DNA from 3 places in the Serratia sp. K1WW1 genome. Region 2 is predicted to be linked to each of the others. Evidence: predicted binding sites of a transcription regulator. Region 2 holds the regulator's gene; each other region holds the start of a gene.
What was found. Region 2 encodes Fur, which represses iron uptake genes when iron is present. Its sites were predicted from a motif close to ATAATAATGAGAACNACTATCAA; they were not measured.
Positions count from the first base shown of each region.

Region 1: exbB (tol-pal system-associated acyl-CoA thioesterase) is a predicted target of Fur. The motif match lies at 6,570-6,592, and genes of this name have one in related genera.
Region 3: sodA (superoxide dismutase [Mn]) is a predicted target of Fur. The motif match lies at 7,265-7,287, and genes of this name have one in related genera.

Region 1 covers NZ_CM147697.1:835,896-846,302, forward strand. The annotation lists gene ahr (NADPH-dependent aldehyde reductase Ahr) at 1-965, opposite strand, end outside; gene yqhD (alcohol dehydrogenase) at 1,122-2,285, opposite strand; gene ACX9GU_RS03835 (AraC family transcriptional regulator) at 2,507-3,391, shown strand; gene ACX9GU_RS03840 (zinc-dependent alcohol dehydrogenase family protein) at 3,388-4,410, opposite strand; gene ACX9GU_RS03845 (LysR substrate-binding domain-containing protein) at 4,516-5,421, shown strand; gene ACX9GU_RS03850 (DedA family protein) at 5,436-6,092, opposite strand; gene exbB (tol-pal system-associated acyl-CoA thioesterase) at 6,662-7,654, shown strand; gene exbD (TonB system transport protein ExbD) at 7,658-8,080, shown strand; gene ACX9GU_RS03865 (TonB-dependent siderophore receptor) at 8,435-10,407, shown strand, end outside.
Region 2 covers NZ_CM147697.1:4,294,021-4,304,427, reverse strand. The annotation lists gene chiP (chitoporin ChiP) at 1-488, shown strand, start outside; gene chiQ (ChiQ/YbfN family lipoprotein) at 539-865, shown strand; gene ACX9GU_RS19480 (beta-N-acetylhexosaminidase) at 884-3,547, shown strand; gene fur (ferric iron uptake transcriptional regulator) at 3,730-4,176, opposite strand; gene fldA (flavodoxin FldA) at 4,502-5,041, opposite strand; gene ybfE (LexA regulated protein) at 5,245-5,532, opposite strand; gene ybfF (esterase) at 5,780-6,562, opposite strand; gene seqA (replication initiation negative regulator SeqA) at 6,803-7,345, shown strand; gene pgm (phosphoglucomutase (alpha-D-glucose-1,6-bisphosphate-dependent)) at 7,423-9,066, shown strand; gene ACX9GU_RS19445 (methyltransferase domain-containing protein) at 9,148-9,957, opposite strand; gene ACX9GU_RS19440 (AAA family ATPase) at 10,022-10,407, opposite strand, start outside.
Region 3 covers NZ_CM147697.1:95,807-106,213, reverse strand. The annotation lists gene ACX9GU_RS00480 (hypothetical protein) at 1-643, shown strand, start outside; gene fdhE (formate dehydrogenase accessory protein FdhE) at 705-1,634, opposite strand; gene fdoI (formate dehydrogenase cytochrome b556 subunit) at 1,631-2,269, opposite strand; gene fdxH (formate dehydrogenase subunit beta) at 2,266-3,177, opposite strand; gene fdnG (formate dehydrogenase-N subunit alpha) at 3,190-6,237, opposite strand; gene fdhD (formate dehydrogenase accessory sulfurtransferase FdhD) at 6,411-7,238, shown strand; gene sodA (superoxide dismutase [Mn]) at 7,366-7,989, shown strand; gene ACX9GU_RS00445 (methyl-accepting chemotaxis protein) at 8,121-10,043, shown strand; gene yiiM (6-hydroxyaminopurine reductase) at 10,144-10,407, shown strand, end outside.

The DNA of each region.
Region 1 (10,407 bases), 2.5 Mb from region 2:
GGGAAATGCTCCACCTGCGGCTCAATGCCATGCCGGGCGCAGAACGCCAACATGTCAGCAAGGCGTGAAGGAGCACCGGTAGGTGAAGCGGAAAGTTCAGCCTGTTTGCTGATAAACGAGAATACCTGAACCGGCACTGGGTCGGGTATCGCCCCAACGAAGTGCAGGCGGCCTTTCGGGGCCAAGGTGCCGATAAAGGCGTCCCAATCTAAAGAGGCACTGGCGGTGACCAGAATAAAGTCGAGCTGATTGGCGATGGCCTGTAATGCGGCGCTGTCATTGCTGGCCACCACGCGGTGTGCACCCAACGAAAGCGCTTCGTCACGTTTGCTGTTGGACGAGGTGAAGGCGGTGACTTCACAGCCCCAGGCATGCATAAAGCGGATCGCCATGTGGCCCAGGCCGCCGATACCGACCACGCCAACGCGCTGTGTCGGGCGGACATCGTACTGCAATAGTGGGTTGAACACCGTGATCCCGCCGCAGAACAGCGGCCCGGCGCTGGTCACGTCAACGCCTTCTGGCAGTGGGATCGCCCAGGCCCAGTGACTGCGGATGCGATCGGCAAAACCGCCGTGGCGACCAATGATGGTAGGTTGTACCTCGTTGCACAGATGCTGATCGCCAGACATACAGGGGTGGCAGTGCATACAGCTGCCGCGGTTCCAGCCAACGCCCACCACCTGGCCAATCTTCAGCCCTTTGTTCTGCGCATGGGCACCCAGCTTGGTGACTTTGCCCACCACCTCATGGCCGGGCACGAACGGATAGTGGGTCATGCCCCATTCATTATTGAGCATGGAGAGGTCGGAGTGGCAGACGCCACAGTAATCGATAGCAACTTCAATTTCATCGTCGCCTAATGCACCGGCGTCGAAGGTAAAGGGTTCAAGCGGCTGTCCCTGGCCGGGCGCGGCCCAGGCACGAATGCTATTGTCAGATACGGAGCTGGATTGGTTCGCCATAAAATTCTCCCATGAGTTAACGAGACGATGTTATGCGACGCGATCGAAAGCGCGGACAAGGCGCACAACCGTGCCCGATGATCGGTCGGGCACGGTAAGTAGAAACTAAAGCCTAGCAGGAAACTGTGATGTTGCGATGAAATCGTGCGCCAGCAATTAGCGTGCCGCTTGATAAATGCGTTGGCTGACTTCCAGCGTAATGTCCCCATGCTCGCCCAGAGCGGTCATATCGTGTTGATGCAATTTGTCGAGCAGCGCAGGGATGGAGCTACCGTCGAGTTGATAATCAGACAGGCGGGTTGGCACGCCCATTTGCTCAAAGAAGGCACGGGTGGCGGCAATCGCGCCGTCGATACGGCTTTCTTCGGAACCCTCACGCAGACCCCAGACGCGATCGGCGTACTGCAGCAGTTTTTCGCGCTTCTGGGCTTTTTTCTCTACCAGCAAGGCAGGCAGGACGACGGCCAGGGTTTGCGCATGATCCAGACCGTGCATGGCGGTCAGCTCATGGCCGAGCATATGCGTTGCCCAGTCTTGCGGCACACCGGCACCGATCAGGCCGTTCAGCGCCATGGTGGCACTCCACATCACGTTGGCACGTACCGCATAGTTTTCTGGTTCGGCCAGCGCACGTGGGCCATCTTCCAGCAGCGTTAACAGCAGGCTTTCGGCAAAGCGATCCTGCACTTTGGCATCGACCGGGTAAGTCAGGTATTGCTCAATGGTGTGGACAAAGGCATCCACTACGCCGTTGGCGATCTGGCGCGGTGGCAGTGAATAAGTCACCACCGGATCGAGCACGGCGAACAGAGGCTGCACCAGCGGGGAGAAGAAGTGCTGTTTGTCGCCGCTGCTCTTACGGGTGATCACCGCACCGCTGTTGGACTCGGAGCCGGTCGCTGGCAAGGTCAGCACGCAACCCATCGGTACTGCGCTGACGATCTCGCTGCCCACGGTTTTCAGGATATGCCAAGGATCGCGATCAGCCTGGTAGTCGGCCGCTGCCGCGATGAATTTGGTGCCATCAACCACTGAACCGCCGCCGACCGCCAGCAGGAAGTCGATCTTTTCTGCCCGCACGACTTCCACCGCTTTCATCAGGGTTTCATAGGTTGGGTTAGGCTCGATACCGGAGAACTCCTGCACGTTGCGGCCAGCCAGCGCGGCATAGACCTGATCCAGCACGCCGTTGTTCTTCACGCTGCCACCGCCGTAGGTGATCAGGATGCGGGCATCTGCCGGGATTTGTTTGCCTAATTCGGCAATCTGGTTTTTACCGAACAGGATTTTGGTTGGGGTGTGGAGGATGAAATTTTGCATTATCGTATTCTCTTTTCGCGTCAGGGAAGCGCCAGCGGCGCAAAATAACTGGAGTCTATTGTCGGCAACCTGGCGCGATCGCACAATGCACATTCCTGTCGGTGTCTTGCCTATTCCTACACTACACTGTAGAAAATGCATGTTTATGGTTATTATCCGTGTCGAATTATTCAGGCGACTAGAGGGGCTTGCTGATGGAGAACGTTGAACTACGTAGCCGTATGGCGCGCCAGGCGATGCGCTTTGCCACCGCCAAAGGCTATAGCTCAACGCCAGTGCCTATGGTGAAGGTGTTGTATAGCGATGAGTATTATCCGCGTCAGCCGGTGATGTATGAGCCTGGTATTGTCATCATCTTTCAGGGCCACAAGGTGGGCTACTGTGGCAGCAAGGTGTTTCAGTACGATCCGCGCAATTACCTGCTGATGACGGTATCGCTGCCGTTTGAGTGTGAAACCTTTGCCAGCCCGGAACAGCCGCTGGTGGGGCTGGCGGTCAATATCGACACCCAGATGCTTCAGGATCTGCTGATCGATATCGGTGATGACGATTACCTGATGCAGCCTAGGGGTGAAAGCTGCGGCGTTAACCTCTCAGTGCTTAGCGATGAAATGCTGTGCGCCACCGAACGTCTGTTGGACGTGATGGAGAAACCGTTGGATGCGCGGGTGCTGGGGCCACAGATCGTGCGTGAGCTGCTTTATTACGTGCTGCGTGGCAGCTGTGGTGCTTCGTTGCAGGAACTGGTTAACCGGCATACCCATTTCAGCCAGATCGCCAAGGCGTTACGGCGGATTGAGAACCAGTATGCCGAGAACCTCAACGTCGAACAGTTGGCATATGAAGTGAACATGAGCGTGTCGGCGTTTCATCATAACTTTAAGGCGGTGACCAACACCTCGCCGCTGCAATATGTGAAGTCGTATCGTCTTCACAAGGCGCGTTTGCTGATGCTGCATGACGGTCTTAAGGCCAGCACGGCGGCGATCCGCGTGGGCTACGAGAGTGCTTCGCAGTTCAGCCGCGAGTTTAAGCGGCTGTTTGGCATTACGCCGAGCGATGAAATCGCCCGGCTGCGGGACAACAGCGCCATCATGCAGGGTTAGCGCGTCAGGACGATTTTGCCGAACGGGCCGCGATCGAGGTGATCGAGCGCCGCGGGTAGCTGATCGAAACGGTAACGCTGGTCGATGACGGGCTTGATGCCGTTGACGTCGACGGCGCGAACCAGATCTTCCAATGCGCGGCGATGGCCTACACCGATTCCCTGGATCTGCGGCGATTTCAGCAGCAATAGGCTAGCTGGAATGGCAATATCAAAACCCTCCAGCACGCCAATGACCGAGATACGGCCATGTATCGCCACGGCGCGTAGTGAGTTGAGCAGATTGCTGCCACCCACGGTTTCGACAATATGATCGATACCGCGATCCTGCGTCAGTTGATAGATAGACTCCACCCAATCCTCTTGCAGGCGATGAATGCCGTGATCGGCCCCTAACGCCTTGGCACGTAGCAGTTTCTCTTCGCTGCCGGAGGTGATAAAGACCTGCGCTCCGTGGGCTTTGGCAATCTGTAGCGCGAACAGGGCAACACCGCCGGTGCCTTGCACCAATACCGATTTACCGGCACGCAAATGGCCGCGTTCTGCCAAGGCGAACCAGGCCGTCAGCCCGGCGCAGGGCAGGGTACTGGCTTGGGCATCGTCTAATGTGGTAGGTGACGCGCTCAGCCAGCTCTCATCAACCACCACGTATTCCGCCAGCATCCCTTGATAAGTACCGCCTGATGCACGATAAGGCGGAGTGCGGGCATCACCGTCAGGTTTTCCGTCGATCCAGTCTGGGCTAAAGGTAGAGATCACCCGATCGCCAGGGCGAAAACGCGTGCTGCCGATTCCCACCGCGTCTACCACGCCAGCCATATCCGAGGCAGGGGTAAACGGCAGCGGCAGATCCAACGGCATGGTGCCTTCTATCACCATCTTATCGCGGTAGTTCAGCGCTACAGCGTTCACTTTCACCCGTACCTGATGTGGGCCGGGTTCTGGAATGGTGCTCTCGGTTAATTGCAGATGCTCACGCCCTACGGCGTTCATCGTCCAACGTTGCATGGTATCGGCCATGTGGTGCTCCTGATGGGTTGAAGATATTCACAGATAATAACGTTGATTTAAAATCACCAGTGGCGATAATTTTTCCCATTATTGTTTCCTAAAAGGCTACAAAAAATGAGCGACCGATTAAGCGGCATCTCGGTATTGGTCAGCGTGGTGGAGGCGGGCAGCTTTGCGCTGGCGGCCAACAGGCTGCATCTTTCCCGTTCGGCGGTGGGTAAAACTATCGCCCGGCTGGAACAACGGCTGGGCGTGCGATTGTTTCACCGCACCACTCGCAGTCTGAATCTGACTGACGATGGCGCGCTGTTCTATGAGCGTTGTTTACGGGCGTTGGAGGAGATCCGTGTCGCAGAGAACCTGCTGGAAAGCGGTAAGCGGCAGGTCAGTGGTCGGTTGCGGGTCTCGATGCCAGTGCTGATTGGCCGCCTGTGTATCGCGCCGGTGCTTACTGCGTTGGCGCGTGAGCATCCAGGATTGGAACTCGATCTGTCATTCAGCGATCGGGTGGTGGATGTGGCCGAGGAAGGATTCGATCTGGCGGTGCGTAACGGCGCATTGCCAGACAGTGCCGGGCTGGTGGCTAGAAGGTTAGGGGATAACCGCATGACCCTATGCGCCTCGCCGGATTATCTGGCTCGCTGTGGTGCCCCAGGCAGCATTGAGGAACTGCCCCGGCACGATGCCATCGCTTATCGCTACGCCGCAATGATACGTAGCTGGTTGATCCCGCAGGCAGACGGAACAATGCGAGAAGTGATGCCGAAACCCCGTTTGTTGATGGACGATCTGCAGGCGATTGCCGACGCGGCGGTGGCCGGGTTTGGTATTGCCTGGCTGCCATGCTGGCTAATCCGTGATGCCTTGCTGGAAGGCCGATTGCAGCAGGTATTGGGGGAGGTACCGGGGAAAGACTTTGAGGTGCATGCCGTCTGGCCGCTTACGCCGCATTTACCCTTGAAAGTGCGGCTGGCGGTGGATGCGCTGGTCAGCCACCTGCCCGCGAGGATGGCGCTATAGCCGCGCCACCCGATTCAGGAGGCGCGTTTTTTACGCCAAACGACCAGCATCACGCCCAGCAGCCCAACGACCAACAGCACCATCGGCAGGATCATCAGCCCGGCCATCACCTGATCTTCGTGGCGTTTCACCAGCGGGATTTGGCTAAAGGCATAGCCTAGCGTGACTACCGAGCCTACCCACAGCAAGCCGCTGAGCCAGTTAAAGATTTGAAAACGGGCGCTATTGAGGCCCGAGATACCGGCCATGGTAGGCAACAGGGTGCGTACAAACGCCAGGAACCTGCCAATCAGCAAAGCGACCAGGCCGTGGCGGTTAAACAGCATGTGCGCGCGCTGGTGGTATTGCGCTGGTAGCTGTAGCAACCAGCCTTTCACCACCGAGGTATGGCCAAGCCATCGCCCTTGCAGATAGCTGAGCCAACAGCCAAGGCTGGCGGCGACCGTCAGAATAATCAGCGTGGGGATAAAGTTCATCACGCCTTTGGCGATCAAGGCACCGGCCAACAGCAGTAAGCTATCTCCGGGCAGGAAGGAAGCGGGCAACAAACCGTTTTCTAAAAACAAGGTGGTAAAAAGGACGGCATAAACCACCCAAATCACGCTGGGATCGGCAAGTGCAGTAAAGTCTTGCGTCCACAGTGCGTGAACAATTTCTCTTAATACATCCATTCTTTATCCTGGGGTGCCTGGGCTGACTTTCTATAGGCTACCGTGCTGTTATAGCCATGCTCACCGGTAAATATAGGCCACACACGGCGGTGAGGCCCTTGAGCACCATATAGTGTACCGCTATTAGCTTAAGCGGACATTAAACAGAGCATAGAAAATGTGGCAAAGGCCGTAAAACTCGGAAAAAGTACAGGCGACCGTCGGTATGGCCAAGTAAAAACGCCGTAAAACCTTGTACCTTGCTGTGTGATTTTATCTAGCCCTTACGTAGGGGGATGCATGCCTCGCTCGCAGACGTTTTCCCGCAGTGATGGCTGAGCTATTCACACCGTTTGTGGCCTGTTGGGGTAAAAATCAGCAGTTTGAGTGATGATTTTGTTAGCATTATGGGTGGGCAATGTTATGCCAAACGACGCGCAAACCCTGATAGTGACTGGGGTTGTATCATTTTTTGCTCGTCGATGCGTAATTCTTCAAATAATAATGATAACTACTATCAATCCCTGATTGGTTTGATATGATCGCACGCTGAATTCTTCCTTCAATGTTGAAATGGGTGGAGGCACAGCGTGAAAACGGCTGGCAAAATGACAAATCAAAGTGCTCAGGGCGCAGGCCGTGGGCAATGGGGCGCATTGGGGCGCAGTGTGATCGCCTCACTGGTGTTGGTGGTGGGGTTGGCGGGCAACGCTCAGGCGGCACCGGCCACTGCACCAGCAGTCGCTGAAAGCGTTGCCGCGGCAACGACACCGGCCACACCAACAGCGGTAACCCCAGTGGCGGGTACCCCGGAAAATATCACCCCGGTTAGTCCTGAACCGACCATCCAACCGCCTGAAACGCGCGGCATGGACCTTTCCGTCTGGGGCATGTATCAGCACGCCGACATCGTGGTGAAAATCGTGATGATTGGCCTGGTGCTGGCGTCTATTGTCACCTGGACCATTCTGTTTGCCAAAGGCAGCGAGCTGTTTCGTTCCAAGCGCCGTCTGCGCCGTGAGCAGTTGGCGCTGGCCGACGTGCGTTCGCTGGACGATGCCTCCGAACTGGCGCAAAGCTTCTCGCAAGAGAGCATCAGTGCGGTGCTGCTGCAAGACGCGCAGAACGAACTGGAACTGTCGGCGGCCTCTAACGACAACAACGGTATTAAAGAGCGTACCGGTTTCCGTCTGGAACGCCGCGTAGCGGCCTACGGGCGTCAGCTGGGGCGCGGCAATGGCTTCCTGGCCACCATCGGCGCCATTTCACCGTTTGTCGGCCTGTTCGGTACCGTATGGGGCATCATGAACAGCTTTATCGGCATTGCCCATTCGCAAACCACTAACCTGGCGGTCGTTGCCCCGGGGATTGCAGAAGCCTTGCTGGCCACCGCGCTCGGTCTGGTTGCAGCTATCCCTGCGGTAGTGATCTACAACATCTTTGCTCGCGTCATCGGCGGCCACCGTGCTCAGGTGGGCGATGTGGCGGCGCAGGTGCTGCTGCTGTTGGGCCGCGATCTGGATCTGGCGGCCTCGGCCGATGCCAAACGTTCGCAGCATGCGCACCAACTGCGGGTGGGGTGAGTTATGGCGATGCGCTTAAATGAAGATCTGGACGACAGCGGCGAACTGCATGAAATCAACGTGACGCCGTTTATCGACGTCATGCTGGTGCTGTTGATCATCTTTATGGTGGCTGCGCCGCTGGCAACGGTAGATATTCGTGTCGATCTGCCTGCTTCTTCCGCTAAACCGCAGCCGCGTCCGGAAAAACCGGTGTTCCTGTCGGTGAAGGCAGACAAGCAGCTGTACGTGGGCGATGAGCCAGTGACGGCGGAACAGCTGACGGCGGTGCTGGATCAACGCACGCAGGCAAATAAAGAAACCACCATCTTCTTCCAGGCGGACAAGACCGTAGATTATGAAACGCTGATGAGCGTGATGGATACGCTACGCAAAGCCGGCTACCTGAAAGTGGGGCTGGTGGGAATGGAAGGCGTGGCCAAGTAATCTGAAGCTCAGCCATTTCCTCTTCTTCGGGTTGCCTAACTCGAAGAAGAGGGTGCTATTACCCTGCTACCACCACGAAATCTGCACCACAGCTTAATCTTCCTCCCCAATCCCACAAATCTTACATGTGGGGCGCTATCTGCCGCGCCCGATCCACAGCATCATAATTATAACTTATTGTATTTTAATAATAATTATCAGTTCTCTTTATTGCCTGCGGTTTCCCCAGAACTATGGAGAAATTGTGAATTTACGCTTTCCTGCGTTTAAATATGAATGCTTATCATTACAATTCTCAATTACAAGAATAGTTACAAATATTATTATCTACTTTAAATAAAAGGGATTATTTCGATGGTTATACCTAAAAAAAACAGACTGCAACCTGGTGCGATCCTGCTGGCGGGGCTTTTCAGTAGCGGTGGGATGGCGGCAGAGGAGGTGCCAGTAGAAGACAGCGAGACCATGGTGGTGCGTGCCACCGCGGCGGAAGAACTGAAACAACAGCCTGGGGTTTCGATTATCACCGCCGAGGATATACGCAAAACGCCACCGGTCAACGACCTGTCCGACATCATTCGCAGAATGCCAGGTGTCAACCTTACCGGCAACAGCGCTAGCGGTAGCCGAGGTAACAATCGGCAGATTGATATAAGGGGAATGGGGCCGGAAAACACCCTGATCCTGATCGACGGTGTCCCGGCAACCTCTCGTGATTCAGTGCGTTATAGCTGGCGTGGCGAAAGGGATACCCGTGGCGATACCAACTGGGTGCCCGCAGAAATGGTTGAACGCATTGAGGTGTTACGTGGCCCGGCGGCAGCCCGCTATGGCTCGGGTGCAGCTGGCGGGGTGGTTAATATTATTACCAAACGCCCAACCAAAGATTGGCATGGCACGCTTTCGCTGTTTACCAACCAGCCCGAAAACAACAAGGAAGGGGCGACCAACCGCGCCAACTTCAGTTTAAGCGGCCCGCTGGTCAGTGACGTGCTGACCATGCGCCTGTTCGGTAACATCAATAAAACCGATGCCGATGCCTATGACATCAACACCCAGCAGAACGGTTCCTATGCCGCAGGGCGTGAAGGCGTCAGAAACAAAGATATCAATGCCTCACTCTCCTGGAAAATAGACCCGCAGCAGATCCTCGATTTTGACTATGCCTACAGCCGCCAGGGCAATATCTACGCTGGCGATACCCAATACAGCAATGGCAATCTCAGCCCAGGCGATCTGGTGGCTTCGCTGTATGGCCAGGAAACTAACCGCCTGTATCGCCAGAGCTACGGTATTACCCATAATGGCATCTGGGACTGGGGCCAATCCCGGCTGAACTTTAACTATGAGAAAACCAACAATACCCGTCTGGCGGAGGGGACGACCGGCCGTGTCGAAGGCATGATCAACGACGACACCTATAACACTAGCCGTCTGGAGAATTACCGTACCGGTGGTGAGCTGAATATCCCGCTGGATCTGCTGTTTGAGCAGAACGTCACGCTGGGTGCAGAGTGGAACCGTGAAAAGCTTAACGATCCGGCATCCATGCAGATGACCGATCAAAGCGGTGTTGTCATTAATGGCGTCTCTGGCGATCCTTCTGAGCGCAGCGCTAAAAACAGCGCCGATATCAGCTCACTCTATTTTGAGGACAATATTGAGCCGATAGAGGGCACCTTCGTGATCCCCGGCCTGCGCTTCGACTATCACAATAAATATGGCGCTAACTGGAGCCCTAGCCTGAACATTTCGCAGGAGCTTGGCGAGTATTTCAAACTGAAGGCCGGTATCGCCCGAGCCTTTAAAGCGCCAAACCTGTACCAGTCCAGCGAAGGCTATCTGTTATCCACCCGTGGTAACGGGTGCCCGAAGGACATAGTTTCAGGCAGCTGCTATCTGCTGGGGAATAACGATCTGGATCCGGAAACCAGCGTTAACAAAGAGATCGGCCTGGAATTTACCTGGGCAGGTTACGATGCAGGCATCACCTATTTCCGTAACGACTATAAAAACAAGATCGTAGCGGGCACCGAGATTGTTGGCTATGCCTCCAACGGTTACAACATCTTGCGTTGGGAAAACGGCGGTAAGGCGCTGGTCGAAGGGTTGGAGGGCAATCTGGTGGTGCCGTTGGTTGAGGACATGCTTACCTGGCGCACCAACGCGACCTATATGATCACCTCCGAAAACAAGGATACCGGTAATCCTCTGTCGGTGATCCCCAAGTATACGGTGAATACCCTGCTGGATTATCAGGTCACCGATAAGCTCTCCACCAACCTGAATTGGACGATGTATGGTCGGCAAAAGCCGCGTGAATATGC
Region 2 (10,407 bases):
CCACCGGCCAGTTCAACTGGCGCCTGGAAGGCACCATGGTCAAGGCGGAAGGTAACCAAGGCTTCTTCCTGCAGCGTATGACCCCGACCTACGCCTCCTCAAACGGCCGCCTCGATATCTGGTGGGATAACCGCTCCGACTTTAACGCCAACGGCGAAAAAGCCGTGTTCGGTGGCGTGATGTATGACCTGAGCAACTGGAACCTGCCTGGCATGGCCGTCGGCGCTTCCTACGTTTACGCCTGGGACGCCAAGCCAAGCACCAACCCGATTTACGATCAGAGCCAGCGCCTGAGAGAGAGCGCTTACAGCCTGGATGCGATGTACACCATGCAGGACGGACGTGCCAAAGGCACCCTGTTCAAACTGCACTTCACGCAGTATGACAACCATTCCGATATCCCAAGCTGGGGCGGCGGTTACGGCAACATCTTCCAGGATGAGAAAGACGTCAAATTCATCGTTATCGCACCGTTCACCATCTTCTAATGCGCTCCCCGGTGGCCAGGCTGCCGGGGAAATGCCACAGGACTTTAACCATGAAAAAACTGATGCTGATTATCGCTGCGGTTGCCGGGCTTAGCGCCTGCTCGCAATCCGTCGCGCCACCGGAAGATGTCAAGCTGCGCCAGGCCTACAGCGCCTGTATCAATACCGCGGAAGGTTCACCAGAGAAATTGCAGGCCTGCCAGGCGGTGCTGAACGTGTTGAAGCAAGAGAAACAGCACCAACAGTTCGCTGAGCAGGAAACCGTGCGGGTGCTGGATTACCAAAGCTGCATCCAGGCCGCCCATACCGGCAATGGCCAGGCGTATGACGCCAAATGCGGCAAGATTTGGAAAGAAATTCGCGCTAACAACAACTGATTACGCAAGAGGTTGCAGATGAACAAGTTTAAGATGAGTGCTCTCGCCGCCCTGACGGCTACCGTTGGGCTATTGGGCAGCGTGGGTTCTGCCATGGCCAACCAGCAGGTGGTTGATCAACTCAGCCAGTTGCAGGTCAATCTGAAAATGTTGGACAACCGTGCTGCCGAGAACGGCGTGGACTGTGCCAAGCTGGGTGCCGACTGGGCGTCCTGCCACAAGGTGCTGATCACCTTGACCAACGGCAATCAGGAAATCAAAGATAAAGACTGGGCGATCTATTTCCACAGCCCGCGCCAGACGCTGAAGGTCGATAACGACCAGTTCAAAATCACCCACATCACCGGCGATCTGTATAAGCTGGAACCGACGGACAAATTCACCAGCTTCCCGGCCAATCAGGCGGTGGAAATCCCGATTATCGCTGAATACTGGCAGCTGTTCCGCACCGACTTCCTGCCGCGCTGGTATGCCACTTCCGGCGATGCTCAGCCGAAGATCCTGTCGAATACCGATACCGAAGATGTTCACCAGTTTGTTGCCCCGTTCACCGGTGACCAGTGGAAGCGTACCAAGGATGACAACAACATTCTGATGGTGCCGGAAAGCCGCTTCACCAAGAACCAGGATCTGAAAGTGTTGCCGATGGCATCGCTGCGTGGGCAAATCATCCCAACCCCGATGGAAGTTAAAGTCCATGCGAAGGATATTGACCTGAGCAAAGGCGTGGCGCTGGAACTGAGCGCCTTGACCAAGCCAGCGGCAGATGCCGCAGCCGAGCGCTTTGCACTGCTGGGCATTGAGAGCCAGGCGAACGGTTATCCAATCAAGACGGATATCAAGCCAGCTGCATTCAAAGGCGATCAGGCCGTGCCTGGTGCCTACCAGCTGAAGATTGGCGAGAAAGGTGCCGAGATCGTCGGTTTCGATCAGACTGGGGTGTTCTATGGTCTGCAATCCATCCTGTCGTTAATCCCTTCGGATGGCAGCAAGAAGATCGCGACGCTGGATGCCAAAGATGCACCGCGCTTCCAATACCGCGGCATCTTCCTGGACGTGGCGCGTAACTTCCACCAAAAAGACGCCGTATTGCGCCTGCTGGATCAAATGGCAGCCTACAAGCTGAATAAATTCCACTTCCACCTGACGGATGACGAAGGTTGGCGCATTGAGATCCCTGGCCTGCCAGAGTTGACCGAAGTGGGCGGCCAGCGTTGTCATGACCTGAGCGAGACCACCTGCCTGATGCCACAATACGGCTCTGGCCCGGCACCACACGGCGGCTTCTTCTCCCGTCAGGACTATATCGATATCGTTAAATATGCTCAGGCACGCCAGATTGAAGTGATCCCTGAGATCGACATGCCGGCGCACGCCCGTGCGGCGATTACTTCTATGGAAGCTCGCTACAAGAAACTGCTTGCCGAAGGGAAAGAGAAAGAGGCTAACGAGTTCCGCCTGGTGGATCCGACCGATACCTCCAACACCACCTCGGTGCAATACTTCAACCGCCAGAGCTACCTGAATCCATGCCTGGATTCGTCCAAGAACTTCGTGGACAAAGTGATTGGTGAAGTGGCCCAGATGCACAAAGAGGCCGGTCAACCGCTGAAAACCTGGCACTTTGGTGGGGACGAAGCGAAGAACATCCGTCTGGGCGCTGGCTATACCGACGTGAAAAACCCGGAAGCGGGCAAGGGCATCCTTGATCTGAGCAAAGAAGACAAGCCGTGGGCCAAGTCGCAGGTTTGCCAGGCCATCATCAAAGACGGCAAAGTGGAAGATATGGAACACTTGCCGAGCTACTTCGGTCTGGAAGTCAGCCAGTTGGTGAAAGCGCACGGTATTGACAGAATGCAGGCGTGGCAAGATGGCCTGAAAGATGCCAAAGACTCGAAGGCCTTCGCGACCAACCATGTGGCGGTGAACTTCTGGGATACCCTGTACTGGGGTGGCTTCGACTCGGCTAACGACTGGGCGAACAAGGGTTATGACGTGGTGATCTCTAACCCGGACTACGTCTATATGGACTTCCCGTATGAAGTCAGCCCGGACGAGCACGGTTACTACTGGGGCACCCGTTTCAGCGACGAGCAGAAGATCTTCAGCTTTGCGCCGAACAACCTGCCGCAGAACGCCGAAACCTCGGTTGACCGTGACGGTAACCACTTCACCGCCAAGAGCGACAAACCATGGCCGGGCGCCTATGGTCTTTCCGCCCAACTGTGGAGCGAAGTGGTGCGTACCGACCAGCAGATGGAATACATGATTTACCCACGTGCCGTGTCGCTTGCAGAACGTGCATGGCACCGCGCCAGCTGGGAGCAGGATTATAAAGCTGGCCGTGAGTACAAAGGCGGCGAAACCCATCAGGTCGATACCAAAACCCTTGATAAGGACTGGCTGCGCTTTGCCAACCTGATTGGCCAACGTGAGCTGGCCAAGATGGATAAAGCGGGTGTGGGCTATCGCCTGCCGGTCCCAGGTGCACGCATCATCGGTGGCAAGTTGGAGGCAAATATTGCTCTGCCGGGCCTGGGAATTGAATATTCCACCGACGGCGGCAAACAGTGGCAGCGTTATGACGATAAAGCGCGCCCTGCGGTAGCGGGTGATGTGCAAATCCGCGCGATTAGCCCGGATGGCAAACGCTTCAGCCGTGCCGAGCCAGTGAAAGCGTAAGTGAGAACTCCGCCCGCCTACGTGTCGGTAGATGGGCGGAGATAGTGCTAGGTGAGAGCAAACTGCAATTGTGATAATTGAGTGGATATTTTTCCCCGGGCCTGTCCGGGGATTTTTTTATCTGTCATTTAGGCATAAAAAAACCGCCGTGTAGGCGGTTTTCGCGTTCTGGCGGACCAGGATCAGTTCTTGTTGTGCAGCGTTTCGTTCTCGCGGCAATCACCGGTTTCACAGTGGCCGTACAGGTACAGGCTGTGGTTGGTGAGCTTGATACCGTGTTGCTTGGCGATATCGCGCTGACGCACTTCGATGGATTCGTCGCTGAACTCGATCACTTTGCCGCAGTCCAGGCAAATCAGGTGATCGTGGTGGTGCTGCTGAGTCAGTTCGAAAACCGACTTGCCACCTTCAAAATTGTGGCGGGTCACAATACCTGCGTCGTCAAACTGGTTCAGCACGCGGTATACCGTGGCCAGGCCAATTTCTTCGCCCATATCTATCAGTTTTTTGTACAGATCTTCCGCACTGACGTGATGGCATGCCGGATCCTGCAAGACTTCCAGGATTTTGAGTCGCGGAAGAGTGACTTTTAAGCCAGCCTTCTTCAATGCGGAGTTGTTATCAGTCATGCGGATTCAGTCCTGTTACTATGCTAATCAAGTTGAGGCGTTCTCGCCTATGGCATCGGTTGGCACAAAGCGTTAATTGCGTCTCATTATAGAACCGGTTGCTGCAAATAGAAACCGCCGGTTGTTAACAAACCTATCTTTGCACTTTACCAGGGTAATCATGCAAAGCTTTGATGGATGGGATAAACCGATGTCTCAGTCTACCGTGGCGAGGTAGGAAGTTACAAACTTGTATCTTCTATTGCTCTAATCCGTGATGCCGATAACAGAAGGGCGCGCTATACGGCGCCCCTACCATGTGTTACGTATCCGCCGGGGCAGAGGCTTAGCCGACGATCTCGGCCAGGCTCAGCTCTTCACTGATTTGCTTGACCCAAGCGTCTACACGTTCGTTGGTCAGCTCAGGTTGACGATCTTCGTCAATGGCCAGCCCGACAAAGTGATCATCGTCTGCCAGACCCTTGGAGGCTTCAAAATGGTAGCCTTTGGTTGGCCAGTGGCCGACGATGGCCGCACCGCGTGGTTCAATGATGTCGCGGATGGTGCCCATCGCATCGCAGAAATATTCCGCGTAGTCTTCCTGATCGCCACAGCCAAACAGCGCCACCAGCTTGCCGTTAAAGTCGATGTCTTCCAGCGTCGGGAAGAAATCATCCCAGTCGCACTGGGCTTCACCATAGTACCAGGTTGGGATACCGAGCAGCAGGATATCAAACGCTGCCAGATCTTCTTTGCTGCTTTTGGCGATGTCGTGGATTTCTGCCACGTCGTTGCCGAATTTTTGCTGAAGCGTCTTTTGGATCATCTTGGCAATGTTTTCGGTATTGCCAGTGTCGCTGCCAAAGAAAATGCCTACATGAGCCATAGTAAAGATAACCTTTTAATTCAAATGAATGTGTTGCGTAAACGCGGCCTGAGGCGCTGCCAAGGGCAGGTTTGCTCAGCCGTAAATGCGTATCATGCCAGAAATTTGCCCTGAGGTTTTATCGCGTTTATGCGATGCCTCTGCGGAGGTGGAACCGATCTGGCGTCATCCTTAACGCCGTGCCGCGCGTGCGGCAGCAGAGATCAGTGTTCTGGCTGTTCTTCTGCCAGTTGGGCCAACAGCATTTGTTCGATCAATTCGCTGCGGCTGATATTGCGCTGGTCGGCCAGTTTGTTGAGAGCATCTACCGCGTCTGCGTTGATTTTCAGCTCCACACGCCGTAATCCACGCACTTTGTCCCGTCGTAGCTGATTACGCTTATTAATTCTAAGCTGTTCATCACGGGAAAGCGGGTTGGTTTTTGGGCGCCCTGGACGGCGTTCATCTGCGAACAGATCCAGCGTCGTGCGATCCGTTTGTTCTTTTGCCATTGTTGCGCTACTGCAAGGGAGTTTGCATCAAAAAGCGGTTTACGCTTCCAGACGGTTCGATTTACACAATTCGGGCCAATTAACCCTAACCCAAATTCACCCCCAGCCAAGCGCAGCTTCACACCTGGACAGGGTGGCAAAATTATAGCGCGCCATATTACCCCAGCAGATGGAGCGACGACAATGCCTAACTTAGCTACAAACGCGCTAAGCTATTCTCTCTAGCGCGTTTTTTCGCCACTTGAGCTCAGGGCTGGTCAATAAAGCGGTGAATTGCCCGTAATACGGCGTCCGGTTTCTCCGCATGGACCCAGTGGCCGGAGCCTGCAACCACATAGGCGCGTGCCTGCGGGAACTGGCGGGCGATGTCATCGCGGTAGCTATCCTGCACGTAAGGCGAGAGGCCACCACGGATAAACAGCGTCGGGTGTGGCCAGGGTGGAACCTCTTGCCAGCCGATAATGTTCTCATATTGCTCGATCAGCACCGGCAGGTTGAACCGCCAACTGCCAGCATGGAAAGATTTCAACAGAAACTGGATCACGCCTTCTTCATCCAGCGTGGCTCGCATGAGCTGCGCAGCCTGCTGACGCTGGGTGATACCCGCATCGGTGACGGCTTGCAGTGCGGTAAAGATCTGGTCATGGCGGCGAGTGTCGTAATCCACCGGGGCGATATCGATCGCCACCAGCCGTTCAATCCGCTCCGGGGCTAGCGCGGTCAATGCCATCGCTGCTTTGCCGCCCATTGAGTGGCCGATCACGATGGCTCGCTCGATTTGCAAGTCGTCTAACAACGTCAACAGATCCTGCGCCATTGCCGGGTAGGTCATCTCCGCTGCGCGCGGTGACAGCCCGTGATTGCGCAGATCGACCTTGATCACCGTATGCTGCTGGTTCAGATCGCGGGCCAGCACGCCCAGGTTATCCAGATTACCGAACAGACCGTGGATCAGCACGATCGGTAAGCTGGCAGGTGTGGCGGCCTCAGAGGCCAGTAATTGATAATGTAATTTCATGGTGAAGTTCATGACTTGATAACATTTAGTTAGGTTATCATGATTGCAGAGATATTGGTTTGTTCGCAGAATTTTGCCGATATTTCATGGTATGGTGAGGGGTTGGCGGCCAAGGCGGTTGGCTAAAGTCTGCTTTTGCCGTTTGGGAGAACATTGTAGTGTTCGCACCCGCGCTTTTAACCTTATAATCCCATGGCTTGAATGCACCAATTGGCTTCAGGTTCATAAGTAGAAAAAACGTACTGGATAAAGATGAAAACTATTGAAGTCGACGAAGAACTTTACCGCTATATTGCCAGCCACACGCAACATATCGGTGAAAGTGCGTCTGATATTTTACGGCGTATGTTGAAGTTTACCGCAGGCCAGCCTGTGCGCACCGCCCCTGTGGTTGCCAGTGGCCAGGCAGAGCCGTCAGCGGCTGCCGTTGCAGCACAGCGTCCACGCGATCGCGTGCGTGCGGTGCGCGAGCTGTTGCTGTCGGACGAATATGCCGAACAGAGCAAAGCTGTAAATCGTTTTATGCTGGTACTTTCCACCTTGTACACCCTCGATGCGGCGGGCTTTGCCGCGGCAACGGATTCGTTGCATGGCCGTACCCGTACCTATTTTGCTGGCGATCAGCAAACGCTGTTGGCCAACGGAACGCATACCAAGCCCAAGCATGTGCCAGGTACACCTTACTGGGTGATCACCAATACCAACACCGGCCGCAAACGCAGCATGATCGAACACATCATGCAGGCCATGCAGTTCCCTGCGGAACTGATCGAGAAAGTTTGCGGCACCGTCTAATTTAGCGAACAGCCCGTCACGGTGGCCGTAAGCGACTCATTGCCCGGCCACAGTACTGGCATTTTAGGGAGTAGTCGATGGCTAATGACCCACGTGCCGGGCAACCCGCTCAGCAAAGTGATTTGATCAACGTAGCCCAGCTGACGTCGCAGTATTATGTGCTGCAACCAGAGGCCGGTAATGCTGCACACGCGGTGAAATTCGGGACCTCAGGGCATCGCGGCAGCGCGCTTCGTCAGAGCTTTAACGAAGCACATATCCTGGCGATCGCTCAGGCCATTGCCGAAGTGCGTCGTCAACAGGGCACCACAGGCCCTTGCTACGTGGGTAAAGACACCCATGCGCTGTCCGAACCCGCCTTTATTTCCGTGCTGGAAGTACTGACCGCCAACGGCGTTGACGTGGTGGTGCAGGAAAACAACGGCTTTACGCCAACCCCTGCCGTGTCACACGCTATCTTGTGCTTCAACCGTAAAGGGGGCGCGCAGGCAGACGGCATCGTGATTACCCCTTCGCATAACCCACCTGAAGACGGCGGCATCAAATATAACCCGCCAAACGGTGGCCCAGCCGATACCAACCTGACTTCCGTGATTGAAAAGCGTGCCAACGAACTGCTGAGCCTCAAGCTGCAGGGCGTGCAGCGTCAATCGCTGGATAAAGCCTGGACTGGCGGCCATCTGCATGCGCAGGATCTGGTGCAGCCTTACGTGGCAGGGCTGGTGGACATTGTCGATATGCCAGCCATTCAGCGTGCGGGCCTGAAGCTGGGCGTCGACCCGCTTGGCGGTTCCGGCATTGCCTACTGGCAGCGCATTGCCGAGCATTATAAGCTGGATCTGACGCTGGTGAATGACTCCATCGATCAGACCTTCCGCTTTATGCACCTCGACCATGACGGCATCATCCGTATGGACTGCTCGTCCGAATCGGCAATGGCTGGCCTGCTGGCCCTGCGCGACAAGTTCGATCTGGCATTTGCCAACGATCCGGACTATGACCGCCACGGTATCGTCACGCCTGCGGGCCTGATGAACCCGAACCACTACCTGGCCGTTGCCATCAATTACCTGTTCCAGCATCGCCCGCAATGGGGTGCCAACGTTGCCGTCGGTAAAACGCTGGTTTCCAGCGCGATGATTGACCGCGTAGTGGCCGATCTGGGCCGCAAGCTGGTGGAAGTGCCGGTCGGTTTCAAATGGTTTGTTGACGGCCTGTTCGACGGTAGCTTCGGCTTCGGCGGCGAAGAGAGCGCCGGGGCTTCATTCCTGCGCTTCGATGGTACGCCTTGGTCTACCGATAAAGACGGCATCATCATGTGCCTGTTGGCGGCAGAGATCACCGCGGTCACCGGTGAAAACCCGCAGCATCACTATAACGATCTGGCCAAACGCTTCGGTGCACCAAGCTACAACCGTATCCAGGCTCCGGCAACCTCCGCACAGAAAGCGGCGTTGTCCAAGCTGTCACCGGAAATGGTCAAGGCCAGCACCTTGGCGGGCGATCCTATCACCGCGCGTCTGACGGCAGCACCGGGTAACGGCGCATCTATCGGCGGCCTGAAAGTGATGACCGACAACGGCTGGTTTGCCGCTCGTCCTTCGGGTACCGAAGAGGCTTACAAGATCTACTGCGAAAGCTTCCTGGGTGCCGAGCACCGTGAAAAGATCGAGCATGAAGCGGTCGAGATCGTCAGTGAAGTGTTAGCTTCAGCAAAATAATATCTACCTGTCGTTTTCCAGTTTCAGCCCAGTCATTTACATAAGTAACTGACTGGGCTAGTTGGTTAAAACAGCAGAACCTCACTTTGTTCCAACGACTAGAAAACCAGGAAATGATGCAAAAAAATGGCCTCTTTCTTGGCTGCACGCCAACTCTTCCCACCACACTTGTTCCTCACTAGCAAGTTCACTTATATCATCCTGTCCTAAAAACATGGATCGAAGTAACTCGAATGTGAGGTTGACACTGATGGCTTCAACAGCCACATTAACAAGCCTATGTTGCAAGAATCTGCGGAACAACTGGCGGCCACTCCAATTGTTCTTGGCTTTATTTGAAAATCTCTCCACTATAAGTCGAGTAAGTGGCTGATTATAATGGTCGATCAAAAGTCCATCGAAGTCGTGATCGAAAACCGCAATCTTTCCATTTGGTTTTACAACACGAATAAGTTCAGTTAACGTCGCATCAATGTTTTCGCAATGCATTAACACTAACTTGGCTCTGGCACAGTCGAAGGTGTTATCGGCAAAAGCAAGCCGTTTTCCATCCCCTTGCTCATAGCGAATGCGAGAGTCATCTCCTATTCTATTATTCGCCTCTGCAATCATTGCTTCGCTTAAATCGACACCCACAACCTCGGTTATTTTTGGGTAAAGCGTCATTAAGCGGCGAACATCATTACCAGTACCACATCCTAATTCAAGGATACGCTTACAGTCCAAAGGTTCCATCACTTCAGCAAGCCGCCGATTTATTAATTCGTGCTCAGGTAGGCAATTAGCGTTATCCATAAAGTCGATAAACCATTGCGGATCACGGGTCACATCAACGGATGAAAATTGGCCTACTGAATCTATAGATCTTCTCGCTATTTTGGAGGGGGTCATTCCTGAGTCCTTTTATAATCAAATACCGAATTTCTATAAGGCAGATAACGTGAACCATTATCTATCATGCTCGTATCTTGGAGCGCTCATCTTCAAGGCGAAGGTCCTGTCTTGTGTAGTCTAGTCTGGCACGTTCAATCGCTTCGGATATAGACATCACAGGCATCAGATTCATATGCTCGCAGATCTGTGTAACCCTTTGTTCGACACTCCCACTTACTACTAAATATGGAACCTTAATTTCTTTCAGTATTTCCAACAAACGTCTATCAACTAAATCTCGGAAGTCGGTATTCATCGGGCGATGACCATCATTAGTAAGAGGCAGTTCATGTTTGAGATGAAAAAATATGTCATATGTCTTGGCAACATGAGATTTTAGAGAACGGCCAACCTCCGTCAGGGTCCGCGCAAAAAATGGAATATCGGCCGCGTATTGGTTATTATCTT
Region 3 (10,407 bases), 1.8 Mb from region 2:
CCAGGCATCGTATAACTTAAATTACCCGTTCGGTGTCGAGCCTGGTTCAGAAACCATGATGTACGTCTCATCTACCAGTGCCTTCGGGGGATCGTACATCACACAGGTTTTTTACGGTACGCAGTTTGCTTCAAACCCTGGGCCTTATGTTAGAACCAGAGCGTCTAACGGAGCATGGGCCGCCTGGAGCCGGGTTATTGATGAAGGCACGTTTAAAAAGCAAAGCGTACAGCAACTCAATATGTCGCAGAACAACCTGCAGGTACATAAACCTGTCGGTACCGTCAGTTCTGCGTGGTATTACCAAACCCCCGACGATACGACGAGCACCCCAAATCCGAAAACCACGCCAAGCAGTAATGAAGGGGTGATGTTAAACCTTACCAATCCCTTTGCGAGACCCACGCAAGGTGTCTTCAGCGGCATAGCTTTGGCGGTAGATTCAAACGGCAGGGCATTTACCAACGTTGATCGGCAGAATATTGGCACAGCCGAAGCCCCTGCCGATTTGAACTGGCGTGAACTGATATCCGTACCGATCAAAAATCTGGTGGAAATTCCGGACGCCACCGCCACAACTCAGGTTGAAACACTGAACAAGATCTTGGCAGTGATGCGGACTGCTGGAATGATAAAAAAATAGCCTTGATTGGCCGGGGAAAACCCCGGCCTGACTTTACTTCCCGGCCAGATTAGCGCCTACATCATTCCCCAGGGAACAGGAACGGGTTGATACTGCTGCGCGCAAAGCCTTCCTCTTCCATCTTGGCATCGAGGATAAGCGAAGCCAGATCGTCGGCCACCGCCTCGACCTTCGGGTCCTTCTCCTGATAGAGGATCTTCAGGTAGGTGCCGCAGTCGCCACAGCTTTCCGCTTTCACCGCGGCCTGCTCACTTTCCAGTGACCAGTAGTTGAGATCGCCGGTTTGCTCGCAGTTGCTGCATTTCACCCGCACCACGTGCCATTCGCTCTCGCACAGGTTGCAGTGCAGATAGCGCAGGCCGTTCACGGTACCAAGATGCACCACGCTGGAAACCGGGATACTGCCGCACACCGGGCAGAACTGGCGATGCTCGCCGTACTCGGCCCGGGCCTTGCCAGGGATCTGGCTGGCCATCTGCGCCCAGTACAACGACAGCGCGGCCCAAAGGAACGGGGCTTTGTCGCTGCCTACTTTGGCAAACTCGCCTTTCAGCAGGGCGCTGGCCAGCAGCTCCAACTCATGGGACGAGGATTTCTCCAGGTTATCCAACACCGCCAGCACGTGTTCCGGTGCCTGCGGGCGCAGTTCTGCGATCAGCGATGCCAGCAGCTTGTGCCAGTGTTCGCTGCGTGGATAGACGCTGATGTCCAACGGCGGTTTGCCGCTGGCGGCGCTCTGGGTCAGCGTTTCGCCGAGATCCAGCTCCAGCGGATTATCGTGGCAGGCGTTGTTCTGCGCCTGCGCAATGCTGGCAGCAAAATTGAGGTAATCACCCAGCGGATGGTCTGCGGCCAGTTGCTGCAGACGTTCGGCTCGGCGGGTATAAAGGCTCTTCAAGTTGGCGAAAAGTAACGGCGGAATAGTTTCCGCCGTTGAAGACTTTTCACGCTGTGCCCCTAACTGCTCTTTAGGAACGATGCGGATACTCATCTGGGTTTGTCTTCCTGTTGTTTCTCGCGGACCTCACGGTACCAGCGCGGGTGATGCTTCTTGGCCCAGGCAGCCGGCACCCAACCTTCCACCATCGCGGTAATGGTGCCTTTTACCCACAACGCGGCGTAAATGTGCACCATAATCACGATGATCAACCCCACCGCTGCCAACGAATGCACCACCAACGCGATGCGGATCAGCGGAATGGAGAAGGAGGGGGCAAAGTATGGCCGCCAGATAACGATACCACTGGCCAGCAACAGCACCAGACTGATAATCGCCGCCCAGAATACGCACTTCTGACCGAAATTATAACGCCCAGTGTCACCCACTTCCTCATTCATGGCGATTTTGTGGATATTTTTCGCCCAGACGATATCTTCCCGGTTGATCAGGTTGTGCTTCCAGTAGCGCAGGAACATCAGCAGGAACGCGACGAACATCAACACCCCGGTGAAGGGGTGAAGGATGCGTGCCAGCTGTGGCGTACCAAAGATATTCATCAGCCAGTTAAAGGACGGGAACAGGAATCCCAGCCCGCTGATGGCGGCAAAAATAAAGCAGAACGCCACAATCCAGTGGTTAATCCGCTCCGGCGCGCTGTAGCGCTGAATTGGCTTTTCCTTCCTCATTTGCGCGTCTCCTCATCATGATGCTCGTCCTTCGGATCCTGCTCTTCCTCTTCTTCAACGCGGTTTGGCCCCACGCCAACGTAGTGGAAGATACTGGCCGCGAAGGTGGCAGCAAACCCGATGGCAGCCAACGGTTTCCAGACCCCTTTCCAGAAGGTCACCGCCGGGCTGATGGTCGGGTTATCCGGTAAACCGTGATACAGCTGCGGTTTATCGGCGTGATGCAGTACGTACATCACGTGAGTGCCGCCCACGCCAGCCGGATCGTACAGACCGGCATTCTGGTAGCCACGGGTTTTCAGTTCATCGACACGTTCCGCCGCGACGTTTTTCATCGCTTCTTTGGTGCCGAAGTGGATCGCCCCAGTCGGACAGGTTTTCACACAGGCCGGTTCCTGGCCCACGCCAACGCGGTCGACGCACAGGGTACATTTGTACACCCGGTTGTCTTCCGCATTCATGCGTGGCACGTCGAACGGGCAACCAGCGATGCAGTAGCCGCAGCCGATGCAGTGTTCGGACTGGAAATCGACGATGCCGTTAGCGTACTGGATGATGGCCCCTTCCGATGGGCACGCCTTCAGGCAGCCCGGATCGGCACAGTGCATGCAGCCATCCTTGCGGATCAGCCACTCCAGCTTGCCGTGCTCCTCAACTTCCGAGAAGCGCATCACCGTCCACGATTTGGCGGTCAGATCGGCGGGGTTATCGTAAACCCCGACGTTGTGCCCCACTTCATCGCGAATATCGTTCCATTCAGAACAGGCTACCTGGCAGGCTTTGCAGCCGATACAGGTAGTGACATCGATCAGCTTGGCCACTTCTTCCTGGTGATCGCGCGCGCGCGGTGCCGGGGTGAAGCCATTGGTGGCGGATTTACGAATGATGTCTTGAGATTGCATTGCCATAATTCGTCTCCGTTACACCTTTTCCACGTTAACCAGGAACGCCTTGAACTCTGGCGTTTGCGTATTGGCGTCGCCGACAAACGGCGTCAGCGTGTTGGCGATAAAGCCTTTCTTCGCCACCCCTTCGTAACCCCAGTGGATCGGGATGCCGATGGTGTCCACGTCCTGGCCATTCACCTGCAGAGTCCGAATACGTTTGGTCACCACCGCCTTGGCCTTGATATAGCCACGGTTGGAGCTGACTTTGACCGTATCGCCCTGCTTGATGCCTTTCTTCTCGGCCAGCTTCTCGCCAATTTCGATGAACTGCTCTGGCTGAGTGATGGCGTTGATCAACGCATGTTTGGTCCAGTAGTGGAAATGTTCGGTCAGACGATAGGTAGTACCGACATATGGGAACTTGTCGGATTTTCCCATCGCGGCCAGATCGTCTTTGAACACGCGCGCCGCCGGGTTGGACACCACGTTCGGGTGCAACGGGTTGGTGCCGAGCGGTGTTTCAAACGGCTCGTAGTGTTCAGGGAACGGCCCTTCCGCCATTTTATCGATGGCAAACAGGCGGCCCATGCCTTCCGGCTGCATGATAAACGGCCCGACGTCGCTGCCCGGTGCAGCGGCGCTGTAGTCCGGGATATCAACCCCGCCCCACTTGGCACCATCCCACTCCAGCAACTGGCGTTTGGCATCCCACGGTTTACCCGCTGGATCCGCAGACGCACGGTTATACAGGATGCGGCGGTTCAACGGCCATGCCCAGGCCCAGCCCAGCGTGTTGCCAAGGCCAGAAGGATCGGCGTTATCACGGCGCGCCATCTGGTTACCCGCGGGCGTCCAACTGCCTGCGAAGATCCAGCAGCCACTTGCCGTGGTGCCGTCATCACGCAGGTGCGCGAAGGTACTGAGCAGTTCGCCTTTCTTCGCCAACACTTTACCGTCTGGATCGAGAACATCCGCCAGCGCCCGGCCGTTGCTCTCCATCGCCACTTCTTCTGGCTTCGGATTTTCCGGAGTCAGGTAATCCCAGGACATGTTCAGCAACTGCTCAGGGACCGCACCGCCGTCACGGGTGTACATTTCGCGCAGGCGCATCAGCAGCCCCGCCAGAATTTCACCGTCGTTCAGCGCTTCCCCTGGGGCATCGGCCCCTTTCCAGTGCCATTGCAGCCAGCGGCCAGAGTTAACGATCGAGCCGTTCTCTTCGGCAAAGCAGGTGGACGGCAAGCGGAACACTTCAGTCTGGATTTTCGATGGGTCAACGTCGTTAAACTCATCGTGGTTCTGCCAGAAGTTGGAAGTTTCGGTGTTCAGCGGATCGATGGTCACCAGGAACTTCAGTTTGGCCAGTGAGGCCACCACTTTGTTCTTGTTCGGGAACGACGCAACCGGGTTAAAGCCCTGGCAGATATAGCCATTCACTTTCCCCTGCGACATCATCTCGAAATACTGCAGCACGTCGTAGCCTTTGTCCCACTTCGGCAACCAGTCAAAGCCCCAGCTGTTATCTTTCTGCGCTTTGTCGCCGTAGAAGCTCTTCATCATGCTGACGAAGAATTTCGGGTAGTTGCTCCAGTAGTTGACCTGGCCCGGTAGCAGCGCCTTCGGCGTGTTGGCTTTCAGGTAGGTCTCCAGATCGGCCTGCTTTTCGGAAGGCAGCGTCATGTAGCCCGGCAGGCTTTGTGACAGCAGACCCAAATCGGTCAGACCCTGAATATTGGAGTGACCACGCAGGGCGTTCACGCCACCACCTGCCATGCCCATATTGCCAAGCAGCAGTTGGATCATCGCCATAGTGCGGATGTTCTGCGCACCGACCGAGTGCTGTGTCCAGCCCAGGGCGTAGAGGAACGAGGCCGTCTTGTCGTTGGCGCTGGTTTCAGCGATATATTCGCACACCTTGATGAAGTCTTCGGTTGGCGTGCCGCAGATGTTGGTTACCACCTCTGGCGTATAACGGCTGATGTGTTTTTTCAGCAGGTTCCACACGCAGTTCGGATCCTGCAGCGTAGTATCACGCTTGGCGAAGCCGTTCTCGTCGAGCTGGTAGTTCCAGGTGGTTTTATCGTATTTGCGATTTTCCGCGTCGTAGCCGCTGAACAGGCCATCATCAAAGGCGAAGTCTTCCCGCACCAGCAGGCTGGCGTTGGTGTAGGCGTCCACGTATTCGCGGTTAATCTTGTTATTGGTGATCAGGTACAGCAAGACGCCCGACAGGAAAGCAATGTCGGTACCTGAACGGATAGGCGTGTAGAAATCCGCCACGGATGCAGTACGGGTAAAGCGCGGATCGATGACGATCAGCTTGGCTTTATTATGAATTTTGGCTTCCATCGCCCAGCGGAATCCCACTGGATGCGCTTCTGCCGCATTACCACCCATGACAATAATTAAGTCGGCGTTCTTGATATCAACCCAGTGGTTGGTCATCGCACCGCGACCAAATGTTGGAGCAAGACTTGCTACCGTTGGTCCGTGTCAGACACGCGCCTGGTTATCTACGGCAAGCATGCCGAGAGCGCGACTAAATTTTTGGGTCAGCATACCGGTTTCGTTGCTGGAGGCCGAAGCACACAGCATCCCGGTGGAGAGCCAACGGTTTACCGTTACGCCAGCGGCGTTGGTGGCTTCGAAGTTGGCATCGCGGTCTTCTTTCATCAGTTTGGCGATACGGGTGAAGGCGTCGTCCCAGCTGATGCGTTGCCACTTGTCTGAGCCTGGAGCGCGATATTCAGGGTATTGAAGACGACTTTCGCTGTGGATGAAATCCACCAGACCTGCACCTTTCGGGCAAAGTGCACCACGGTTTACCGGGTGGTCTGGATCCCCTTCGATATGGAAGATGCTCTCTTTGGCGTTTTTGGCGCCATCACCAAGGCTGTACATCAACAGCCCACAGCCGACGGAACAATACGTGCAGGTATTACGGGTTTCACGGGCGCGCAGCAACTTGTACTGCCGGGTTTCCGCCAATGCCACCGCCGGGCTAAAGCCCAGTGCAGCTACCGTGGTTCCTGCCATACCGCCAGCGCAGATCTTAAAGAACTGCCTTCTGCTGACCTGCATGGGGGGTCTCCTTTCTCTCTCGTGTTGTCACATTGTTTCAAATGACGCTTTCCCCCTCAAAGCGGGAAGCGCTAAAATCACTATTCTTATGTGGGTATTGGCCAAATAGGCCGCAACGGCGCCGCAATAATACCATAGCAGGCGTAGGGTTGTTACAAACAGGTGCCAGGAAAGTGAACAAAATTAACCAAGAGCAGCCCACAAATGTGAACGCGCTCACGGGCCTGATCCAGGCTCCGGTGTACCAGCGCGGGCAACTGACCACCACAGAGCAAGATTGGCTCGCCGAAGAGGTGCCGGTCGCGCTGGTGTATAACGGCATTTCTCACGTGGTGATGATGTGTACGCCAAAGGATCTGGAGGCGTTCGCCCTCGGTTTTTCCCTCTCGGAAGGGATTATCGACTCGCCACGGGATATCTTCAGTATAGAGGTTAATCCCAGCTGCAACGGCATGGAGGTGCAAATCGAGCTTTCCAGCCGCCGCTTTGCCGGGCTGAAGGAGCGCCGCCGGGCGATGGCGGGCCGCACAGGCTGCGGCGTTTGTGGCATTGAACAGTTGGCGGATATCTTCCGGCCGGTCACACCGCTGCCCTTTACCCAAACCTTCTCATTGGCCAATCTCGATCGCGCCCTTGACCAGCTACGTCAGGTGCAGAACGTCGGCCAGTTGACGGGTTGTACCCACGCCGCAGGTTGGATCTCACCGCAGGGTGAACTACTGGGCGGCTGCGAAGACGTTGGCCGCCATGTGGCATTGGACAAAATGATCGGCATACGCGCCAAACAGGGCTGGCAGCAAGGGGCGATCCTGGTTTCCAGCCGGGCCAGCTACGAGATGGTGCAAAAATCCGCCATGTGCGGCGCCGAGATCCTGTTTGTGGTGTCAGCGGCCACCTCGCTGGCGGTGGAAATCGCCGAGCGCAGCAACCTGACATTGGTGGGTTTTAGCAAGCCAGGCCGGGCAACGGTGTTTACTCATCCGCAGCGTATTACCGATTAACCCTAAACCACACAGTTTGTAGGGCATTGATAATCATTTTCAATATCATTTAATTAATTATAATGCATCATACTGCTTACGCGGTGCTCACATTTTGCGCCGCCCTACACTACTGGAGATGATGATCATGAGTTATTCACTGCCATCCCTGCCTTACGCATACGACGCACTAGAACCGCATTTCGACAAGCAGACGATGGAAATCCATCACACCAAACACCACCAGACCTATGTCAACAACGCCAACACCGTGCTGGAAGCTTACCCTGAGCTGGCTTCGCTGAGCGTAGAAGAGCTGATCCAGGATCTGGATAAAGTCCCTGCAGACAAGCGTACCTTTATGCGCAACAACGCAGGCGGCCACGCTAACCACAGCCTGTTCTGGAAAGGCCTGAAAACCGGCACCACGCTGGGTGGCGATCTGAAAGCTGCTATCGAGCGCGATTTCGGCAGCGTAGAGAAATTCCAGGAAGAGTTCGAGAAAGCCGCCGCCACCCGTTTCGGTTCTGGCTGGGCTTGGCTGGTGCTGAAAGGCGACAAGCTGGCCGTGGTGTCTACCGCTAACCAGGACAGCCCGCTGATGGGCGAAGCTGTCTCCGGCGCTTCAGGCTTGCCAATCGTTGGCCTGGACGTGTGGGAACACGCTTACTACCTGAAATTCCAGAACCGTCGCCCTGACTACATCAAGGCCTTCTGGAACGTGGTGAACTGGGACGAAGCGGCCAAACGCTTCGCCGAAGCCAAGAAATAATTTGGCTTATCTCCGATGATGCCCGCTGATGCCCGCTGATGCGGGCATTTTTTTGCCCATTTCCCGCTAAAGTTTAACCGCTTCTTGCCGATGCTTTGTTCAATTGTCTAACGCCTAAAGAGGGATAAATCATGGCGGCATTGAAAGCTTTGGCAGGAAAGATCGTTCATCTCACCGTGGGTAAAAAGCTCGGACTCGGATTCTCTCTGATGTTAATACTGGCGATCGTTATCGCTGGCACCGGGATAACCTACCTCAATCTTATCGAATCACGCAGCGACCGCATCGATTTCAGCTATCAGTTAACGGGCGAAATCAGTCAGGCTAAATACACCCGTGCCATGTTTAGCCAAAATTACAATACCGACTACCTTGAACGTAACCGCAAACATATCGAGAACGCGTTGCAGCTGGCCAGCCACGCGCAAAACCTGAATTGGGATGTGCAAAGCCGCAAGGATCTGGAGCTCTTGGTGGTGTTGCTGGGTAACTATGAGCAACAACAGAAAATGTTTGCCAAAGCCGTGGTGGATAAAGACGCGGTACGAGCCAGCTGGAATATGTCCGAAGTTCAGGACAGCCTGAGCCAGGTTGAACGTCAGTTGGGGGCTACCGATCTGCAACTGGCGTTTATCCAGTTGAACCAGAAGCTGACCCAGATCCGCTACTATGCCCGTGGCCTGGTGCTGCAACCCAATCGCGACTCCGAAATCCCATTACTCAGCGCTATCGACGACGCCCGCAGCGCCGCCAACACGCTCAGCCAACGCCTGAACGAGTCACAGCGCCCGTTGCTCCAACCTCTGTTGACCGTGCTTGACGAGTATAAAGGCCATATCGCGGCCTACCTGCCCGCCGTTGAGAATGAGATCAAGATCAGTAAACAGCTCGGCGGCTACGCTGACGAGATCGGTACACTGGTTAACAATTTCATGAAGGATGAGTTGACGCAGACCCATAACAATATCAATACCGCACAGTGGCAGATGGGGATCACCACGGCGATCGCCATTCTTGCCGGCCTGCTGATATCATGGCGTATCACACTGCAGATCACTCGCCCACTCCACAGCACCCTGGAACTGGCAGAACGCATTGCCAAGGGTGATCTACGCCAGGCACAAACCAGCACTCGCCGTGATGAACTGGGCCAGTTGCTTAACGCCGTCGCCGCCATGAGCCAGAACCTGCGCGATATGATTGAGAAAATCCAGATGGGGGTCAGCCAGGTCTCCACCGCCGCCGGGGAAATCGCTGCAGGCAATACCGATCTCTCTTCACGTACCGAACAGCAGGCCGCCGCGGTGGAAGAAACCGCCGCCAGCATGGAACAGCTCACCGCCACGGTGAAGCAGAATGCCGACAACGCCCATCACGCCAACCAGCTGGCGACCGATGCCTCACAAACCGCACAGCAGGGCGGCAAACTGGTTAACAACGTCGTCAGCACCATGCGGGATATTTCCAACAGTTCGCAGCGGATCGCCGAAATTACCACCCTGATCAACGGCATTGCCTTCCAGACCAACATCCTGGCCCTGAACGCCGCCGTAGAGGCCGCCCGGGCGGGTGAGCAAGGGCGTGGTTTCTCGGTTGTCGCCAGCGAAGTCCGTAATCTGGCCCAGCGCAGCGCCCAAGCGGCGAAAGAAATCGAAGGGTTGATTACCGAGTCGGTCAACCGGGTACAGAGCGGTACCGCACTGGTGGAAGACACCGGCAACACCATGGAGCAAATCGTCCGTTCGGTCACCCACGTGCGCGATATCATGGCTGAAATAGCCGCCGCCTCCGATGAACAGACCAGAGGCATCGCACAGATTGGTCAGGCCATCGTGGAAATGGATCACACCACGCAGCAAAACGCCGCGCTGGTGGAAGAGTCTGCCGCCGCTGCCGATTCGCTGGAAGAGCAGGCTGAGATGCTGCTGCAAAGCGTCTCGGTATTCCGTTTGGCGGACAAGGCTGCACCAGTGGAAACCAAAACCACTCAGCTCAAATCACCATCAATGGTTAAACCGAGCACCAGCGCCGAGGACAACTGGACGACCTTCTAATCCCTCTGCCCGCCCGGTGATTTCCGGGCGGGTTATTCTGTTCCTCCCCCTCGACTCAGGCTATGCTAGACGGCATTAACGAGCGTGAATGGAGGCTTGCATGCACCACCCAGACGTCTATCTCGGTTCGATTCAACCTTATGAAGGTGGCCGCCCCAGCGCTATCGCCAAACGCCTGGTGGAGGGTACGCTGAAGCTTACCCCCTTGGGTCTGGCAGGCGACGAGCAGGCAGAAAAAAGCTACCACGGCGGGCCTGACCGCGCCCTTTGCCACTACCCGCGCGAGCATTACGACCACTGGCGTGAACAGTTCCCCGCTCAGGCAGAACAGTTCTGCGCACCCGCCTTTGGTGAGAATATTTCG